DNA from 2 places in the Streptomyces lancefieldiae genome. Region 1 is predicted to be linked to the other one. Evidence: riboswitches for the same ligand, from Rfam matches in the RefSeq annotation. Region 1 holds a riboswitch; the other holds the start of a gene.
The links. A riboswitch is a leader RNA that binds a small molecule or an ion and turns the genes downstream of it on or off. The one in region 1 is predicted to bind cobalamin.
Positions count from the first base shown of each region.

Region 2: it holds a riboswitch for cobalamin, as region 1 does, so the genes downstream of both, RM812_RS15795 (ribonucleoside-diphosphate reductase subunit alpha) here and RM812_RS29520 (energy-coupling factor ABC transporter permease) in region 1, are expected to answer to the same signal.

Region 1 is NZ_JAVRFH010000039.1:807-3,968, forward strand. Features, by position in the region: gene RM812_RS29510 (chloride channel protein) at 1-821, shown strand, start outside; gene RM812_RS29515 (potassium channel family protein) at 818-1,396, shown strand; cobalamin riboswitch at 1,447-1,631, shown strand; gene RM812_RS29520 (energy-coupling factor ABC transporter permease) at 1,662-2,354, shown strand; gene RM812_RS29525 (energy-coupling factor ABC transporter substrate-binding protein) at 2,351-2,689, shown strand; gene cbiQ (cobalt ECF transporter T component CbiQ) at 2,690-3,162, shown strand, end outside.
Region 2 is NZ_JAVRFH010000013.1:83,848-87,009, forward strand. Features, by position in the region: gene mctP (monocarboxylate uptake permease MctP) at 1-339, shown strand, start outside; gene RM812_RS15790 (GNAT family N-acetyltransferase) at 421-927, shown strand; cobalamin riboswitch at 980-1,103, shown strand; gene RM812_RS15795 (ribonucleoside-diphosphate reductase subunit alpha) at 1,228-3,162, shown strand, end outside.

The DNA.
Region 1 (3,162 bases):
AGGGGGCCGGGATCGGCGGGGCGCGGCTGGTCGCGCTGCTGCTGCCCTGCCTGCTGGCCAGCGCGGCGGGCGCCCTGGTCTTCACCGGCTTCGGACAGTGGACCGGCCTGAAGATCGGCGCGCTCGGCCTGCACGACGTGCCGCCGCACGCCAACCCGGACGCGGGCGACTTCCTGTGGGGCATCCCCACGGCGGCACTGATCGCGGTGCTGGTCACACTCGCCCGCGGGCTGGGCCGCCGCACCGTTTCCTGGACGCGGCACCACACGGCCGTCCGCACCGTCGCCTGCGCCACGGCGGTCGGCGTCTGCCTCGCCGCGTACGCGCTGATCACCGGTCGCTCGCCGGCCGAGGCGGCGCTGTCCGGCCAGGCCACCCTCGCCGAGCTCGCGGCGCACCCGCATGCCTGGTCCGTGGGCGCGCTGGTCGCGCTGGTCGCGTGCAAGGGACTGGCCTGGGGCATCGCGCTGGGCAGTCTGCGCGGCGGCCCGATCTTCCCGGCCGTACTGCTGGGCACGGCGACGGCCATGGCCTGCTCCGGTCTGCCCGGCTTCGGCGCGACCCCGGCCCTCGCCCTCGGCATCTCCGCCGCGGCGGCCGCGGTGACGGGGCTGCCGCTGGCCAGCGCGGTGCTGGCGGTCCTGCTGATGCGCGCGGACGCGTACGACCAGATGCCGCTGATCGTCACCGCGTCGGTCGTCGCCTTCGTCGTCACCCAGCTGGTCCGCCGGACAGAACCGGAACCGGAACCGGATCCGCCACCCCGACCGGAACCGCCACCGGATGCGGCCGGAGGACCGGCGGCGGGGACCGCACGGTGACCGGGCGCCGGGCCGCCACCGGTCGGACCGGCACCACCGGCCCCCGTACCGCCTGGCAGGCGGCCCGGCCCTGGCTCGGGCGGGCCGGCGTCGCGGTGGCCGTGGGCGTGGCCTACTTCCTGCTCCCCCTCGACCATCTGGGCCCCGGACGCCCCGTACTGAGCTGGCTGCTGCTCACCCTGGTCCTGATCGCCGTGGCCGCGCTGCTGCTCCGGCAGGTCCGCGACGCCCTGGTCGAACGTCCGGGCGCCCGGCCCGGCCTGGTCATCGCGCTGCTGATCGTCCTGACCGTGCACGTCTTCGCAGCCGCCTACTACGCGCTCGCCAAGCAGCCGGGCGAGTTCGCGGGCCTGCACACCCGCGTCGACGCCCTGTACTTCACGGTGGTCACGCTCGCCACCGTCGGCTACGGCGACATCACCCCGCGGGGGCAGGCGGCACGGACCCTGGCCGTCCTGCAGATCCTGTACACCTTCGTGTTCCTCACCGCCGCCGCGACCACGCTGACCCGGCGGGTGCGCGACATGGTGGTCCGGCGCACGGAGCAGGACGACCGCCGCGAGGGACGGGACTGACCGGTGTTTCCGCAGCCCGATGCCCGCTTGTCACCGCCCCCGTGGGAGCACTACTGTCGCCACGCCTTGGTGAACGGGAAATCCGGTGTGATGCCGGTGCGGCCCTCGCCACTGTGAATCGGGAAGTCCGGCTCCAGCCCTCAACGGGCAGCCACTGGGTCCCACTACCCGGGAAGGCGGAGCACGGGCGGTGGTACCCGTCAGCCAGGAGACCGGCCAAGGCGCGTCGTCCATCCACGAGGTGCTGGAGAGGGTCTGCCGAGTCATGCACATAGCCGAGGGCTTTCTGCCACCGGCGCACGCGATCGCCTGGGGTGTCGCGTCCGCGCCGTTCGTCGTCCACGGAGTACGGTCACTCACCCGTGAGGTCAGGGAGCACCCGGAGAGCACCTTGCTCCTCGGCGCCTCCGGAGCCTTCACGTTCGTGCTGTCGGCCCTGAAACTGCCGTCCGTCACCGGGAGTTGTTCGCACCCGACCGGTACCGGGCTGGGCGCCATCCTGTTCCGGCCGCCGGTCATGGCGGTGCTGGGCACCATCACGCTGCTCTTCCAGGCGCTGCTGCTCGCGCACGGCGGACTGACCACGCTCGGCGCCAACGTCTTCTCGATGGCGGTCGTCGGCCCCTGGGCCGGATACGCGGTCTACCGGCTGCTGCGCCGGTTCGACGCGCCGCTGATGGTCACGGTGTTCTGCGGGGCGTTCGCCGCCGACCTGTCGACCTACTGCGTCACCAGCGTGCAGCTCGCGCTCGCCTTCCCCGACCCGAGCGGCGGCTTCCTGGGCGCCCTCGGCAAGTTCGGCTCCGTCTTCGCCGTCACACAGATCCCGCTCGCGGTGAGCGAGGGCCTGCTCACGGTGGTCGTGATGCGGCTGCTGGTGCAGTCCAGCAAGGGCGAACTGGCCCGACTGGGCGTCCTGTTGACGAAGCCCGGCAAGCAGGGGGCGGTGGCCCGGTGAGCCGCAACGCGAAGATCAACACCCTGCTGCTGCTCGCCGTGGCGGCGCTCGCGGTGCTGCCGCTGGTGCTGGGCCTCGGCGACCACAAGGAGGAGCCGTTCGCCGGCGCCGACGCCGAGGCGGAGACGGTGATCACCGAGATCGAGCCGGACTACGAGCCGTGGTTCTCGCCGCTGTACGAGCCGCCGTCCGGGGAGATCGAGTCGGCGCTGTTCGCCGTGCAGGCCGCGCTCGGCGCGGGCGTGCTGGCCTACTACTTCGGACTGCGCCGGGGACGGCGGCAGGGCGAGGAACGGGCCGCGGCGGCGCTGCGGGACGCCTCCGAAGGGGACTGAGTGCTGCCGATCGACGCGGCGGCGCACAGCAGTCGGTGGCGCCGCCGCCATCCCGTGGACAAGGCCGTGCTCGGGCTGGGCCTGACCGCGCTGGCGGTCTCACTGCCGGCCTGGCCGGGCGGGGCGCTGGTGCTGGTGACGGCGCTCGCCGTGCTGCTCGGCCCGGCGGGCGTGCCCCGGCGCCGGCTGTGGCGGGCGTACCGGATGCCGCTGGGCTTCTGTGTGACCGGGGCGCTGCCGCTGCTGGTGCGGGTCGGGGGCCCGGACGGCATCGTGGGCGTGGCGGACGGCGGTGCGGTGCGCGCCGGTGAGCTGCTGCTGCGCTCCTCGGCGGCCTCCCTCGGGGTGCTGCTGTTCGCGTTCACCACGCCGATGTCCGACCTCCTGCCCCGCCTGGTGCGGGCCGGGGTGCCGGCCCCGGTGGTCGACGTGGCGCTGGTGACGTACCGGATGAGCTTCCTGCTGCTGGACTC
Region 2 (3,162 bases), on a different contig from region 1:
GGCCTGTTCACCCGCTGGTTCCACCGCTGGGCGCTGCTCGCCGGCTGGGCGGTCGGCATGGTCTACGGCACGGTCGCCGCCTACGGTGTGGCCTCGCCGACGCAGAAGCACTTCGGCGGCTCCTCGAAGGAGATCCCGGGCATCGGCGAGATCGGCTACATCGGCCTCACCGCGTTCGTGCTGAACGTCCTGGTCACCGTGGTCCTGACCTTCGTCCTGAGGGCCGTCAAGGCGCCCGACGGCGTCGACGAGACCAAGCCGAGCGACTACACGGCGGACGCGGGCGACCCCGGCGTCCAGACGGAGCTCCCGCCGGCCACGGCGGGCACGTCGCACTGACCTGCGGCACACGCGCCGCGCAGCGGGCCGTCGGAGAGATCCGGCGGCCCGTTGTCGTACCCCTCGGGCACACTCGGCCCCATGAACTTCGTGATCCGGCAAGCGGCCTCCGACGAGTACGACCCCCTCGGCGAGATCACCGCACAGGCCTACCTACGGGACGGGCTCCTCGACTTCGGGGAGAGCGACGCGTACCTCGGCGAGCTGCGGAACGTGGCCAAGCGGGCGGTGGCCGCCGAGGTGCTGGTCGCCGCGGCGGACGGCCGGGTCCTCGGCGGCGTGGCCTTCGTGCCCTCCAGCGGTCCCATGTCCGACATCGCAGGGCCCGGCGAGGCCGAGATACGCATGCTCGCCGTCGCCCACGAGGCACGCGGCCGCGGGGTCGGCGAGGCGCTCGTGCGGGCCTGCGTCGACCGCGCCCGGGCCGTCGAGGGCTGCGTACGCGTCGTGCTGTCGACCCAGCGCACGATGCGCACCGCCCACCGCCTCTACGAACGGCTGGGCTTCACCCGCACCCCGGACCGCGACTGGAAGCCGCTCCCGGAGCTCGACGACATCACCCTCCTCACTTATGAACTGACACTCTGACACCGACCCGACACAACATCTGGGGGTGCTCGCGGAACCCGGCACAAGATGTATGCTCATGCTCGCTGTCGCCGCAGGGGAATCCGGTGCGAATCCGGAACTGTCCCGCAACGGTGTACTTGCGTGTTTCCGCACGCATGTCCAGTCCGAGGACCTGCCGACAGTGCGCCCGGCCGTCCCGGTCCGGGTGCCATGACGTCCGGGCCTCGCGGAGTGGGCCGGTGGACGCGACGCCGCGTGCGTTCGTGAGCTGCCCCTGCCCTCCGCCAGGCCCCGTGCCGAGCGAGGGAGTGCCCCCACGTGACCATCGCGCCAGCCGATCCGGCTTCAGCGACCCCGGCGACGGCGACCGAGGAACCCGACGGTCCCGGTGCCGCGTTGCTGCGCACCCTGACCGGGCTGACCGCCGACCTCCGGGGCGCCGACCCCGGCCGGGTCGCCGCCGCCGCACTGCGCGGCCGGTCCGCCCGCGCGGACGAGGCCGAGCTGCGCGAGCTCGCCACGGAGGCGGCGGCCGGACTCATCTCGGAGGACCCGGTCTACTCCAAGCTGGCCGCCCGCCTGCTCACGATCGGCATCCGTGCCGAGGCGGCCTCCCAGGGCGTGACCACCTTCACCGACTCGGTCGCCGCCGGCCACCGCGAGGGTCTGATCGCCGACCGCACCGCCGAGTTCGTGCGGCTGCACGCGGACCGCCTCGACGCGCTGATCGACCCGGTGGCCGACGACCGCTTCGGCTACTTCGGGCTGCGCACCCTGCACAGCCGCTACCTGCTGCGGCACCCCACCAGCCGCAAGGTCGTCGAGACCCCCCAGCACTTCATGCTCCGCGTCGCCGCCGGTCTCGCCGAGGACGACAGCACCAGGTCCGCGGACGAGGTCGCCGCCCTCTACGGGCTGATGAGCAGCCTCGACTACCTGCCCTCCTCCCCCACCCTGTTCAACTCCGGCACCCGGCACGCCCAGATGTCGTCCTGCTACCTCCTGGACTCCCCCAAGGACGAACTCGACTCCCTCTACGACCGCTACCACCAGGTCGCCAACCTCTCGAAGCACGCCGGCGGCATCGGCATCGCCTACTCCCGCGTCCGCTCCCGAGGTTCCCTGATCCGCGGCACCAACGGGCACTCCAACGGCATCGTCCCGTTCCTGAAGACGCTGGACGCCTCGGTCGCCGCCGTCAACCAGGGCGGACGGCGCAAGGGCGCGGCGGCGGTCTACCTGGAGACCTGGCACGCCGACATCGAGGAGTTCCTGGAGCTGCGCGACAACACCGGCGAGGACGCCCGCCGCACGCACAACCTGAACCTCGCGCACTGGGTGCCGGACGAGTTCATGCGCCGGGTGGACGCCGACGGGACCTGGTCGCTGTTCTCACCGTCCGACGTCCCCGAACTGGTCGACCTGTGGGGCGAGGAGTTCGACACCGCCTACCGCAGGGCCGAGGCGGCGGGACTGGCCCGCAGGACGCTCCCCGCCCGTGAGCTGTACGGCCGTATGATGCGCACCCTCGCGCAGACCGGCAACGGCTGGATGACCTTCAAGGACACCGCCAACCGCACGGCCAACCAGACCGCCGAGCCAGGCCACGTCGTCCACTCCTCCAACCTCTGCACGGAGATCCTGGAGGTCACGGACGACGGGGAGACGGCGGTCTGCAACCTGGGCTCGGTCAACCTCGGCGCGTTCGTCGACCGGGCGACCGGCGACCTCGACTGGGACCGGCTGGACGCCACCGTCCGCACCGCCGTCACCTTCCTGGACCGGGTCGTCGACATCAACTTCTACCCGACCGAGCAGGCGGCCCGCTCCAACGCCCGCTGGCGTCCGGTCGGCCTCGGCGCGATGGGCCTGCAGGACGTCTTCTTCCAGCTGCGCCTGCCCTTCGACTCGCCCGAGGCCAAGGCCCTCTCCACGCGCATCGCCGAGCGGATCATGCTCGCCGCGTACGAGACGTCCGCCGACCTCGCCGAGCGCGACGGCCCCCTGCCGGCCTGGGGGAAGACCCGTACGGCCCGGGGCGTGCTGCACCCCGACCACTACGACGTCGAACCGGCCTGGCCGGAGCGCTGGACGGCACTGCGCGCACGCATGGCCACGACCGGTCTGCGCAACTCCCTGCTCCTCGCGATCGCGCCGACCGCCACCATCGCCTCCATCGCGGGCGTGTACGAGTGCATCGAGCCGCAGGTGTCCAACCTGTTCAAGCGCGAGACCCTCTCCGGCGAGTTCCTC